Regions from separate parts of the Thiosocius teredinicola genome, predicted to be linked through region 1. Evidence: predicted binding sites of a transcription regulator. Region 1 holds the regulator's gene; each other region holds the start of a gene.

Region 1 (3,278 bases):
TGCCGGCCCTTCCGCCGTGATATCCGGGCCGCTAGGCTGTTCTTCATCTTTCGGCTTCGCTTTGGCACCCGACAAGCGAACCAGCTCGACCAGCTTGCCTTCCACATCGTTGACCAGCTTGATCACCTTGCGGATCACCTGGCCGGTCAGATCCTGATAACCCTGGGCCATCAGCACTTCCGACAGCTTGCTGTGCAGTGCCTCTGAATTGGCCTGCGTGGCACCGAGAAACTTGCTGATCTCTGTGCTCAGATCACGGAAGTCGTCGACCGTCATCTGGCGCGAATTGAATTTGTCCCACTGTTCCGACAGGTGGTGCGCATCGTTGCGCAGGGTATCGGCCAGCGGCAGGCTGTCCTCAACCGCGCCGAGCGTGGTGTTGGCCGCCTGTTCGGTAGTCTGAATAACGTATTCCAGTCGTTCCGCCGCGTTCGGCATCTCAGTCTCGGCGATGTTCGCCAACTGGGCGTCCATCACAAAGCCATTGATCGAATCATGCAGCTCACGGGTCAGCCGGCCCACTTCCTGAAACAACATGCTGTCACGGAAACCTGCAAGCTGTGCGATAACCGAAATCGCTGCATCCTCGCTGCCGGATTCCAAGTGATCGACCAACGTTTTGGCCAGCTCCAGTTTTTCGCTTACTTGCTCGGGATTCTGTGCCATTAGGGTTTCCATAGTGCTGATCAGGCCGCGACGCGCTCAAAGATCTTGTTGATCTTTTCTTCCAGCGTGCCGGCAGTGAACGGCTTGACAACGTAACCGTTGACGCCCGCCTGGGCAGCTTCGACGATCTGTTCGCGCTTCGACTCGGCAGTAACCATCAGTACCGGCAGGGACTTGAGTTTTTCGTCGGCGCGCACGGCCTTGAGCAGGTCGATACCCTGCATACCGGGCATGTTCCAGTCGGTGATCAGAAAGTCGAAATTTCCACTCTGCAGCAGCGGTAGCGCGGTCATGCCATCGTCAGCTTCCTGTGTATTGGTGAAGCCAAGATCCCGCAGCAGGTTTTTGATAATCCGGCGCATCGTGGAGAAGTCGTCCACAACAAGGATCTTCATGTTCTTGTCCAAAGCAACCTCCGCACATCAGACAATGTGGCCCCGACGAAAAGGCCCGATTAATTGATTCATCCGGCGTATCGGCACTACGCCGAAAAACCGTAGGGATTTTTTTCTTGAAAAAGCTTATTTGAGCCCGTCTTCGGGCAGCCACTCGCCCAGACGCGAACGCAAACGCAATGCGGCCTGACTGTGTATCTGGCAGACGCGTGATTCGCTCACGCCGAGCACCTGGCCGATCTCGCGCAGGTTCAGCTCTTCGTCGTAATACAGGGCAATTACGAGGCGCTCGCGTTCCGGCAGGCTGGCGATGGCATCGCCGAGGGCTTCGCGGAAACGGCTCTTTTCCAGGCCGCGGTCGGGACCGTCTTCGAGCGAGTTACGCGTGCGTGCGGCCGTGGCGCCGCCTTCGTGCGGCACAACCTCGCCCACTTCACTCAGTTCTTCGTAGCTGAAGATGCGCGCACCCGACGCGTCCTGCAGAACCTGGTGGTATTCCTCGATCGACATGCCGAGCGATTCGGCAACCTCGACATCACGTGCGTCACGCCCTTCGGTGTTCTCGATCTCACGCATCGCATCGGCGACCATGCGCGCCTTGCGGTGTACCGAACGCGGCGTCCAGTCGGAACGGCGGATCTCGTCGAGCATCGCGCCGCGAATACGGATGCCGGCGTAGGTTTCGAAGCTCGCACCCTGGCTCGCATCGTAGTTGCGGCTGGCCTCGATCAAACCAATCATGCCCGCCTGAATGAGATCTTCGGCCTGCACCGACGGCGGCAGACGGTTCATCAGGTGGTAGGCGATGCGTTTTACCAGCGGCGCATGCCGGGTCACCAGGTCATCAAAACTTTGGTCTTTAACTGCATCATAAGTTGCAAGATTGCTCACAGCACCATCTCCCCATAGTCACTGGAATATTTGATAAGACGCTCGACGAAGAACTGCACCTGGCCATTTGCACCGCTCGGCTGCGGCCATGTTTCTATTTTTTTGGCCAGGCTGCGAAACACCTGCGCAGCCTTGCTGCGAGGGAACGCCTGTACTACCGGCTTTTGCGCCCGTACGGCTTTGCGCACACTCTCATCGAAAGGAATCGCACCCATGAAGCTCAGGGTGACGTCGAGGTACCGGTCGGTGACCCGGCACATCTTGGTATACAACTCGCGGCCTTCCTGCGCGCTGCGGATCATGTTGGCCAGGATCCGGAAACGCTGATGGCCATAGTCACGGTTCAACAACTTGATAATGGCGTACGCATCCGTGATCGACGCCGGTTCGTCACACACCACAACCACAATCTCGTGCGACGCGCGCGAGAAGCTCAACACCGTATCCGAGATGCCGGCCGCGGTATCCACGATCAGCAGCTCGGTGTCGGCCGCCAGTTCGCTGAACGCGCGAATCAGGCCGGTATGCTCGGCCGGGCTCAACTCGGCCAACGACTGCACGCCCGAGGCACCCGGAATCACCTTCATGCCGTTCGGGCCTTCGACCAGCACGTCTTCCAGGCTGCACTCGCCGCGCATCACGTGCGACAGGTCGTGCTGCGGGTGCAGACCGAGCACAACGTCGATATTCGCCAGGCCCAGATCGGCATCGAGCAGCATCACCTTCTTGCCGATCTCTGCCGCCGCAACGCCGAGATTCACGGAGACGTTGGTCTTGCCGACGCCGCCCTTGCCACCGGTAACGGCAATTGCGCGCACCGGACGTGGGTTTACCATCTGGCGCAGACCGGTAGCCTGATCAACATGGGTTTCAGGCGTTAGCATGTGAATGCACTCCTCCCAGAGCCAGAGCCGCATAGCCGGCGTCGATATCGTTCGGGTTTTCGTTCAACAGCTCGGCTGCGCGAGTCACCAGCGGATGCGCCTTGGCGGTCTGCAGGTCTTCCGGCACACGCTGGCCGTCGGTCACGAACGCCATCGGCAGGTCGGCCTGGATCAGTGCCGACATCAGGCTGCCCAGGCTGGCGGCCTCGTCGAGTTTGGTCAGCACACAGGCGTCCGGACGGAAGTCGGCGAACAGGCGCAGTGCACGTTGCACGGCCGCCGCCTCGGTGGTCGCCGAAAGGGCCAACAAAGTCGTCAAATGATGGCCGGCAGCCATCAGGGTTTCGCGCTGATCGATGATGCGCTCGTGCGCCGCCGACATGCCGGCGGTATCGATCAGGATCAGGCGACGATCGCCCAACATATTCAACGCCTCTTCCAT
Region 2 (3,278 bases), 440 kb from region 1:
CTTGCTCGACATGTTGGCCGATTGGGCGGTGGCCGCGGCCTGGGTGGAGGTTTCGCGGATCGAGTCGACTTTGTGGTGCACGTCGACAACACCGGCGCTCTGCATGCCGGTGTGCTCGGCAATGCCCGCGTTGAGCTGGGTGATGCTGGCGACGGAATCGGTGATAGCCGCCAGCGCAGCCGTGGCGTTGGCGGTCTTCGCGGCGACCTCTTCGGCCTGTTGATCGCTGCGGCCGATAGCCGCCACCGCCGATTGGGCATTTTGCTGCAGGGTCTGGATGATCGACTCGATGTGGTCGGTCTCCGAGTGGATCTTCTTCGACAGCTTACGCACCTCGTCGGCGACCACCGCGAACCCGCGGCCGGCTTCTCCGGCCCGCGCCGCCTCGATCGCCGCGTTCAGTGCAAGCAGGTTGGTTTGCTCCGAGATGGTCCGAATGACCGAGAGCACCACGCCGATCTGGCTGCTGTCGGTCTCGAGTTGAGCGATGATGCCGGACACCGCGTCCACCTCGTTGACCAGCGACTCGATTGCGCCGGTTACCGCGCCCACCGCTTGTTGGCCAGCCTGCGCATGATCGTTGGCGGTCGCCGCGGCATCGGCGGCCGCCTGGGCGTTCTCTTTCACCTGCAGCGCCGACCCTTCCATCTGCGTGATCGACACCGCAATTTCTTCGACATCCGCCTGTTGGCGAGAGGCATAAGATTGGCTGATCTCCGTGGCCTCGCTCATGCGGGTCGACTCGCCGGCCAGCGAGCTGGACGACAAAACTACGAGGTCGACGACGCCCTTGATCTTGCTGACGAAGCGGTTGAAGTAGCGGGCCAGGTCGGCGATTTCGTCCTTGCCGATCTCGTCGAGTCTATGGGTCAGGTTGCCACTTTCAGCGACGTCGCGCAGCGCATCGACGGCGTTGGATATGCGGGAGGTCACGATGCGAATGATGCTCCACATCAAAGCCAGGCCGATAAACACTGCGGCAGGCACGCCCCACAAGGTGAGGTAGGTCTGCTGCTCGGTTTCGTCGAGCAGGGCGCGCGAGCGCGCATCGACCTTGGCGGTGATGCTGTCGGCAAGGCCGTTGATCAGGGCACCCGCGCGTTTCTGCAACGGTGTGATGTGGGTGCGGGCTTCGTAGGCGTCCTGGCGCCAGCGCGGTCCACTATGCAGCTCGGCGACTTTCTCGAAGGAGGCGGCTTGTTCGTCGATGTATCGGTCGAGCGAGCCAAGGATGCTTTCCAGTTCGAAGGGCAGGTTCGGCAGTCGGGCGATCTCTGCCTGCTTGTCTTCGATCGCCGCAAGGTAGTTGCGAACGTTGTCGGCCGCGTCTTCATTGCGATAGGCGAGAAAACCGCGGACCTCGGCGTTGATCCGCCCCCAATAGTGCAAAAGATCGTAAAGATGATCGTAAAGTGCGAAGTGCTCGGGCGTTTCACCACTCAGATCCAGGATCTCGATAACGCCGCGGATCTCGCCAATGGCTTCGGCGTTGGTCGGTGCCATGTCGCGCTGAGCAAGACCCAACGCCGGGATGCGTTGCAGCGGGGTGTTCGCCAGTTCGATCAAACGGGTTTCGACCGTTTCGATCTCGTGCCAGATGTTGCGCAGGTCGGTCAGCGTTGCGCGCTGCTTGGCATCGCCTGCCTTCTCCAACATGACGTTGAGTTCGGCGATGGTCTCTTCGATCTGGTGTTCGTTGACCTCATGGGTGGCGAGGTACTCGTCGTCTTCGCTGAGCAGAAACAGCCCCAGCGTGGCGATCTCGCTCTGCAGGAGATTGCGCAAGCGCATCACCGCTTGCAACTCCGGCAGTTCTTGATCGATCATTTTTGAAACGTCCGCACTGGTGCGCTGTTGGTTGTTGACCGCGAAAACTGCAACGACCGCGAGAACGAGCACAAAGACCAGCGTGCCGCTCCACAGTTTCGTACGCAGCGAAAGATTATCCAGCATCAAACGCTTCATTAACCGCACGTGGAAACGGAGTGTGACAATTGCTCCGAGCTATCGGCTGGGAAAGGCATGCCTTTAGTCGTTTCGCCGTTCATCAGAAGTGGATCACATAAAAAATAGTAATGTGGGACGTCGAAAATTGCTGTTGCAACAAGGGTATGGCTAATGATGTTCAGGTGCTAATCTCGGCTTAGCCGAGCAAGGCGAAATCAACGACAACAATTAAAAAAGCGTGGCCCAAGCAAGAGGAGTGGCAAATGTCTGTGGCAGCCGAACTGGCGAACATGCCGGGGGTTATCGCTGCGGGGGAGTACTCGTACCGCGGTGACAGGTTTTCCTATAAAGGTCAGATGAACGACGACATGGCGCGCATGGCGGCAATCATGTGTCGTGCGACCACAATGAGCGAGCACATGCAGGTCGGCATGCTCGAACAACACTGCCCGGAGTGCGGCAGCAGCCCGCCGCAGGGATGGATCGTAAGAGGACCGGCCTATACGGTCTGCAATATCGCCAACGTTTTCTGTTTCATCGACAACCAGGGGGCCTCGCTGAATACGATCGTCGCCCTGATGCAGAAGCGTCTTGCCGGGGCATCGCACGACTTGGTGTAAGTGGTGCGGATGAACGCAAAAGAATAAATCGAGGGGAAGTGACCAAAATGACAGATTTGAATCAACTCATGACCTTGCAAGGCGCGCAGGCGGCCTTCGTGATGAACGATCGCGGCGAGCTGCAGGAGCATGTGATCGCAGAGGGATCCGCATTGAGCGAAACCGCCCTCGATCTGCTGGCCCATATGTGCGTCGCCAACAACGCGATCGCCACGATGCAGGCGCGCGGCTGGGAGACGAGTTCGGAATCGAAAGGATTTTATCCGATCAACGGCTTCACGCTGATCGGCATGGAGTGGTCGGCCATTACCGACGGCAACCTCGGTGTCGTCGTCGACAACAAGCAGGCGGACTACGAGGCGGCTTACCAGGCTCTGGCACAGCAGGGAGGTGCCTGATGATCAAACAGCTGCTTGCCGTCGATGGAGTAACGGCGGTTTGTCAGTTTCGCGACGACGGCGCCTTTGTCGAAGGCTACGGGCTGATGACCGAGAGTGAGCTGCAGGCTCTGGCGCATTTCGCTCACGACTACAAGCGCATCGTGCAGGGTAATGCCGACCAGTTGTCGATGTTCACCCAGATCAAGGGCTGGACGCCGCCCGGCGGCTGGATCGTGCGCGGCAAAGCGATGTCGGTTTGTAGCGTCGCCAATGTGGTGTGCACGGTGGAGAACGGCGACAGCAATCTGACCGAGGTGATGTCGATGCTCAC
Region 3 (3,278 bases), 1.5 Mb from region 1:
GTCTGCGATGCGGTTACCGACGTGTGGCAGCCCACCGCAGACAAGCCGTGCATCATCAACCTGCCGGCCACCGTCGAGAGCAGCACACCGAACGTGTTCGCCGACCAGGTCGAGTACTTCTGCAACCATGTCGCGCGACGTGACGGCATCATCGTGTCGGTGCATACGCATAACGATCGCGGCTGCGCCGTGGCTGCCGCCGAACTGGCGATCATGGCCGGCGCCGATCGCGTCGAGGGCACCCTGCTGGGCAACGGCGAGCGCACCGGCAACATGGACATCGTGACCATGGCGATGAACCTGTACAGCCAGGGTGTCGATCCGAAGCTCGACCTGTCGTCGCCCGACGAGATCATCCAGGTATACACACAATCGACCGGCCTGCCGGTGCACCCGCGCCATCCGTGGATCGGCGAGCTGGTGTACACCGCGTTTTCCGGCAGCCACCAGGATGCGATCCGCAAGTGCCTGAGCCGCCAGTCGGACGACGAACACTGGCAGGTCGCCTACCTGCCGATCGACCCGAAAGACCTGGGGCGCGATTACCAGGCGGTGATCCGTGTCAACAGCCAGTCGGGCAAAGGCGGCGTGGCCTTCGTGCTGGAGCGCGATTACGGCCTGACGCTGCCGCGCTGGATGCAGGTGGAACTGGCGCAGGTGGTTCAGCACGAGAGCGAATCGGTCAGCGGCGAGATCGGCGGCGAACGCATCCATGAACTGTTCATGCAGCACTTCGCGACCACCAGCCACCCGGTCGCGCTGGCCGGTTACCGGCTGGACCGTCAGAACGGCATCGACACGATCGATGCCCAGGTCGATCACAACGGTGTCCAGCGCACGATTCGCGGCAGTGGCGAAGGCGCCATCGAGGCCTTCGTCAACGCCTGGATAAGTGCCTATGGCAACCAAATCAGCGTGGTCGACTACAGCGAGCACGCCCTCGGCGAGGGCACCGCGGCCGAAGCGGTGGCCTATGTGCAGCTCAATATCGACGGGCACCGCAGTTCGGGGGTCGCATTCGACAAAGATACGGTCAGCGCCTCGATGCGCGCCGTACTGGCGGCGCTCAACCGGGCCGAAATGAGCCGCATCGCGGCCTGAGCCGATAAACCGGCCGCATCGTGCGGCCTTTTCGGCGACATTATTGCGTCGGGAAGCTAAAGATCGCGAATCTCGTGCCGAACACCGCGGCATAACACTCGAGAGATCCGAACCCATGCTTCGCAATATTCCTATCGTCCCGCGACTCGTCGGCACCGTGCTGGCCGGCGGCGCCATCGTCGGCGCGGCGGTGTTCATCATTATTTATCAATTGATCAACGACGGCTTCGCCACCGCCGAGCAGCGCGAGTTGCGCGCCGTCTATCAGAACGTGTCGGCCGAGATCGGCGCATTGGGCAACGAGGCGATTTCGCTAAGTGCCCTCATCGCCGGCATGCCCTCAGTGCAGGAGGCGATGAAAAATCAGGACCGCGAAGCCCTGGCCAACGTATTCGTACCGGGATTCGGCAAGATGAAGGCCGACCACAAGGTGCGCCAGTTCCAGTTCCACCTGCCGCCGGCAACCTCTTTCCTGCGCGTGCACAAGCCGCAGAAGTTCGGTGACGACCTGTCGAGCTTCCGCAAAACCGTTGTCGAGGCAAATAACTCGTCGAGCGCGATCAAGGGGCTCGAGATCGGTGTCGCAGGGCTCGGCGTTCGCGGCGTGGTGCCGATCCGTGCCGACGGCCAGCATGTCGGTACCGTCGAGATGGGCATGTCGTTCGGCCAGGCGTTTTTCGATGACTACACCGCAGCGCATGACGTGAAACTGAGCCTGCACCTGCTGCGCGACGGCAAACTCGATCCTTTCGCCAGCACCTTCGGCGACGCCGAACCGATGTCGACCGACACCTTGATGACGGTTGCTCGCGGCGAACCGGCGAGCACCGGCGCCAAGATCGGCGACACGCCTTATGCCGTGTATGCCGACGTGGTGCGCGATTTCTCCGGCAACGTGATCGGTGTGCTGATGGTCGGCAAGGACCGCAGCTTCTTCGCCAACCAGCTGGGCGCAATCAACATGTCGTTCTTCACCGCCGCCACCATCGGCATGCTGTTGTTCGGCCTGGGCGTATGGATGATCGGTAAGAACGTCGCCAAGCCGCTGCAGACCGCCACCGCGATGATGAACGAGATCTCCAAGGGCGATGGCGACCTCGATGTGGCGCTGGATGACCAGGGCAAAGACGAGGTTGCTTGCCTCTCCAAAGGCTTCAATGGATTCGTCGAGACCATTCGCGACCTCGTCAGCGAGGTGAAACGCTCGGCCAAGGAGATCGACGTGGTCGCCAATTCGCTGGCCGAGGCATCGCTGCAGAGCAGCGAACGGATCTCGCAACAACAGGCCGAGACCGCGCAGATCGCAGTTGCGATGAACGAGATGTCATCCACCGTTCAGGAAGTGGCCAACCGTACCTCCGAGGTGGCCTCTACCGCGGAGAAGACCATGAGCGCGGTCGGCGAAGGCAACGCCGCCGTCGGCGACGCCTCGCAGGCGATTCACGACCTGGCCGGCGACATCGAGGTGGCGTCGAACACCGTGCAGCGTGTGCATGGCGAAAGCGAGCGCATCGGCACCGTACTCGAAGTGATCCGTGGGATTGCCGAGCAGACCAACCTGCTGGCGTTGAACGCCGCGATCGAAGCCGCACGCGCCGGTGAACAGGGTCGCGGGTTTGCCGTGGTCGCCGACGAGGTCCGTCAGCTCGCCCACCGCACCCAGGAGTCGACCACCGAGATCCAGGAGATGGTCGAGAGCCTGCAGAACAGCGTTGCGCAGACGGTCGACGTCATGAAGCGCAGCCACGATCGCGCCGACAACACGGTCGAGCGCGCCACGCGCGTGGCCAACAGCCTGACCGCGATCTCCGATTCGGTGAACACCATTACCGAGATGAGCATTCAGATCGCGACCGCGGCTGAAGAACAGAGTCACGTGGCCGAAGACATCAACCGCAACGTGAACAACATCAGCCACATGGGCGAAGAAAACGCTGCACAGATCTCGTCGTCGTCAGAAGCGGCGCGCGGCCTGTCGCACAATGTAGACGGACTGGTATCGCTGGTCAGTCGATTCAAGATGCAAAGCTGACCAAAAGTCGTGTGGAGCTGTTGAGCTGCCGGCCCGTTTGAGGGCCGGCATTTTTTTGCGCGCTATGCCACGCCGGCCATATGCGCCGCGATCTTTTCCCGGTCAGGTTTCTCGATAACGCCGCGCTCGGTGACGATCGCATCCA
Region 4 (3,278 bases), 2.2 Mb from region 1:
CTACGCCGGCGGTGATGAACAGATCCGATGCTTCTTTGCGCACCATCAGATCCAGGATGTTGTTGAAATCCATACCGGCCTCTCTCGCTCTGGTGTACCGCGTCGCCCTTGTTACCCGGGCTTTGCGGCGCGTTTAGCGAAAAAGACCACATTACGCGCACCGCGTCCAGTGGATCGCGCGGTAAAACGCCTGCGATTCCTGGTGCGCACCCCCAGCATTTCGGCGATCGACAGACCGCCATACGGACCGAGGCGCGCCCAGAGCTTAGTGGAAGAGTTCCTTGTTGACCGCGCGCGACATCGCGTCCTGCTTTGAGATCAGACCTTTTTTCAGGATCTCCTGCAGGTTCTGGTCGAGCGTCTGCATGCCGTGCGCCTGGCCGGTCTGGATCGCCGAGTACATCTGCGCGACCTTGTCTTCACGGATCAGGTTACGGATGGCCGGGGTACCGATCATGATTTCGTGGCAGGCGACACGGCCGCCGCCGGTACGCTTGAGCAGCGTCTGCGAGATAACTGCACGCAGCGACTCCGACAGCATCGAGCGCACCATCGCCTTTTCGCCGGACGGGAACACGTCGACGATACGGTCGATGGTCTTGGCCGCCGAGCTGGTGTGCAAGGTGCCGAACACCAGGTGACCGGTTTCGGCCGCGGTCATCGCCAGACGGATGGTCTCGAGGTCACGCAATTCGCCGACCAGGATGATGTCCGGGTCTTCACGCAGTGCCGAGCGCAGGGCTTCGGCGAAACCGAGCGTGTCGCGGTGCACCTCGCGCTGGTTGATCAGGCACTTCTTGCTCTGGTGCACGAATTCGATCGGGTCTTCGATCGTCAGGATATGGCCATACTCGGTGTCGTTCTTGTAGTCCATCATCGCCGCCAGCGTGGTCGACTTACCCGAACCGGTCGGGCCGGTGACCAACACCAGGCCACGCGGGTTGTCGCAGATGGTCTTGAACACCGACGGGCAGTTGAGTTCTTCCAGGCTCTGGATCTTCGACGGGATGGTACGGAACACCGCCGCCGCGCCGCGGTCCTGGTTGAAGGCGTTGACACGAAAACGCGCAAGGCCGGGGATCTCGAACGAGAAGTCGACCTCAAAGAATTCTTCGTAATCTTTGCGCTGCTTGTCGTTCATGATGTCGTACACCAGTTCATGAACGGTCTTGTGGTCGAGCACCGGTACATTGATGCGGCGGATGTCGCCATCGACGCGAATCATCGGCGGCAGACCGGCAGACAAATGCAAGTCAGACGCATTGTGCTTGACGCTAAAGGCGAGCAGCTCAGCAATATCCATTAGTATTCCTGCAACAACGAGAAAAAAGAAATGTGTCAGACGGTTATAGTTAGCGACAGCGCTTCGTTTGAGTTAAGCAGGAATTTTCACCCTGCGGCGGCGCCGTTCGGGTCTCTTTATATAGCATCGAGGCAATGAATCAAATTCCCGACAATCTCGCGGCCGTGCAGGCGCGCATCGCCGCGGCCGTTGCCGCCAGTGATCGACCTGCCGAAAGCGTCGCCTTGCTGGCGGTCAGCAAGACCAAGCCGATCCAGGCCGTAAAGGCCGCCTACGACGCCGGGCAACGCGCTTTCGGCGAGAACTACCTGCAGGATGCATTGCCCAAAATCGCTGCCCTGCCGCTGGATGGCATCGAGTGGCACTTCATCGGTCATCTGCAAAGCAACAAGACCGCCGAGGTCGCCGCTCACTTCGCCTGGGTACATGGCCTGGACAGCCTGAAACACGCCGAACGGCTCAACAAACAGCGCCCCGACGATCTGCCGCCGCTGCAGGTGTGTCTGCAGGTCAACCTGAGCGGCGAAGCCAGCAAGGGCGGCGTCACCCCTGAAGCGCTCGAAACGCTGGCGGTACGCGTCGCCGAGCTGCCCCGCTTGCGCCTGCGCGGCCTGATGACCATGCCCGACCCGAACAGCCCACCGGACGAGCAGCGCACGGTGTTCGCGCGCCTGCGCGAGCGGCTGCTGGCGTTGCGCGACAAAGGGCTGGATCTCGACACCCTGTCGATGGGCATGAGCGGCGACATGGAAATGGCGATTGCCGAAGGCGCAACCATCGTGCGCATCGGCACCGACATCTTCGGTGCGCGCACCTGAAATCGTACCCAATTGCGACCGTCGAACTGACTGGCGCCGCCATCATCCAGTAGACTTGGCCCCCTCGATCGACGCAAGCAGAGAATCGCGCAAACACCATGAGCAAGCGAATCACCTTTATCGGCGCAGGCAACATGGCCGGCGCCCTGATCGGCGGCCTGATTGCCGATGGTGTACCGCCGCACGACATCACGGCCACCGATCCCTCGGCGGAGAAATGCCGTGCGCTGCACGAAGCCACCGGCATCCGCACCTCGCAGGACAACCGCCAGGCGATCGCCGAAGCGGCCACCGTCGTACTCGCGGTCAAGCCGCAAGTGCTCAAACAGGTAGCCGAAGAGATCGCCGACACGGTGCAGACCCACAACCCGCTGGTAATCTCGGTCGCCGCGGGCATTCGTTGCGAAAGTCTGTCGACCTGGCTCGGCGGCGATCTGGCACTGGTACGCACCATGCCGAATACACCGGCAATGGTACAGAGCGGCGCGACCGTGCTGTACGCGACCGATGGGGTCAGCGAGAAACAGCGCGAACAGGCCGAATCGCTGATGCGGGCCGTCGGGCTGACCCAGTGGGTCGACGACGAGGCGCTGATGGATGCCGTTACCGCCCTGTCGGGCAGTGGCCCTGCCTATTTCTTCCTGATCATGGAGGCGATGGAGGCCGTCGGTCGCGAGATGGGACTGCCGGACGAAACGGCGCACCTGCTGACCTTGCAAACGGCGCTCGGGGCCGCACGTATGGCCTTGGAGAGCAGCGATTCTCCGCAGGTATTGCGGCAGAAAGTGACCTCACCGGGCGGCACCACCGAGCAGGCCATCAACACGCTGGTCGACGGCGGCATCGAAGCGCTCTTCACGCGCGCGCTGAAGGCGGCACGCGACCGCTCCATCGAACTCTCGACTGATTTGGGGAACACATAATGGGCGGCGGTTACCTTGAGAACCCGGCGATCTTTCTCGTTCAGGTCATCTTCGGCCTGTACGCCACGCTGGTGGTGCTGCGTTTTCTTCTGCAGCTGATGCGGGCGGATTTTTACAACCCCCTGTCACAGTTCATCGTCAAAGCCACCAAACCGATCCTCAATCCCATGCGGCGTATCATTCCGTCCGTCGGCGGCATGGATACGGCATCGATCGTACTCGCCTGGATCGTCA

The links. Region 1 encodes FliA, which starts transcription of late flagellar genes. Its sites were predicted from a motif close to GCTAAAGTTNNNNNNNNNNCNGCCGATA; they were not measured.
Region 2: the regulator FliA is predicted to act here: its motif matches at 2,006-2,033, upstream of B1781_RS08885 (methyl-accepting chemotaxis protein).
Region 3: the regulator FliA is predicted to act here: its motif matches at 1,157-1,184, upstream of B1781_RS13725 (methyl-accepting chemotaxis protein).
Region 4: the regulator FliA is predicted to act here: its motif matches at 1,354-1,381, upstream of B1781_RS19000 (type IV pilus twitching motility protein PilT).

Annotation. Positions count from the first base shown of each region.
Region 1 is NZ_CP019936.1:1,392,638-1,395,915, reverse strand. It holds gene B1781_RS06840 (protein phosphatase CheZ) at 1-666, opposite strand, end outside; gene cheY (chemotaxis response regulator CheY) at 687-1,061, opposite strand; gene B1781_RS06830 (RNA polymerase sigma factor FliA) at 1,188-1,952, opposite strand; gene B1781_RS06825 (P-loop NTPase) at 1,949-2,836, opposite strand; gene flhF (flagellar biosynthesis protein FlhF) at 2,823-3,278, opposite strand, start outside.
Region 2 is NZ_CP019936.1:1,835,898-1,839,175, forward strand. It holds gene B1781_RS08885 (methyl-accepting chemotaxis protein) at 1-1,953, opposite strand, end outside; gene B1781_RS08890 (DUF2173 family protein) at 2,211-2,567, shown strand; gene B1781_RS08895 (DUF2173 family protein) at 2,615-2,965, shown strand; gene B1781_RS08900 (DUF2173 family protein) at 2,965-3,278, shown strand, end outside.
Region 3 is NZ_CP019936.1:2,882,077-2,885,354, forward strand. It holds gene leuA (2-isopropylmalate synthase) at 1-1,101, shown strand, start outside; gene B1781_RS13725 (methyl-accepting chemotaxis protein) at 1,217-3,133, shown strand; gene mtnA (S-methyl-5-thioribose-1-phosphate isomerase) at 3,196-3,278, opposite strand, start outside.
Region 4 is NZ_CP019936.1:4,013,940-4,017,217, forward strand. It holds gene B1781_RS18995 (PilT/PilU family type 4a pilus ATPase) at 1-73, opposite strand, end outside; gene B1781_RS19000 (type IV pilus twitching motility protein PilT) at 266-1,303, opposite strand; gene B1781_RS19005 (YggS family pyridoxal phosphate-dependent enzyme) at 1,438-2,121, shown strand; gene proC (pyrroline-5-carboxylate reductase) at 2,220-3,044, shown strand; gene B1781_RS19015 (YggT family protein) at 3,044-3,278, shown strand, end outside.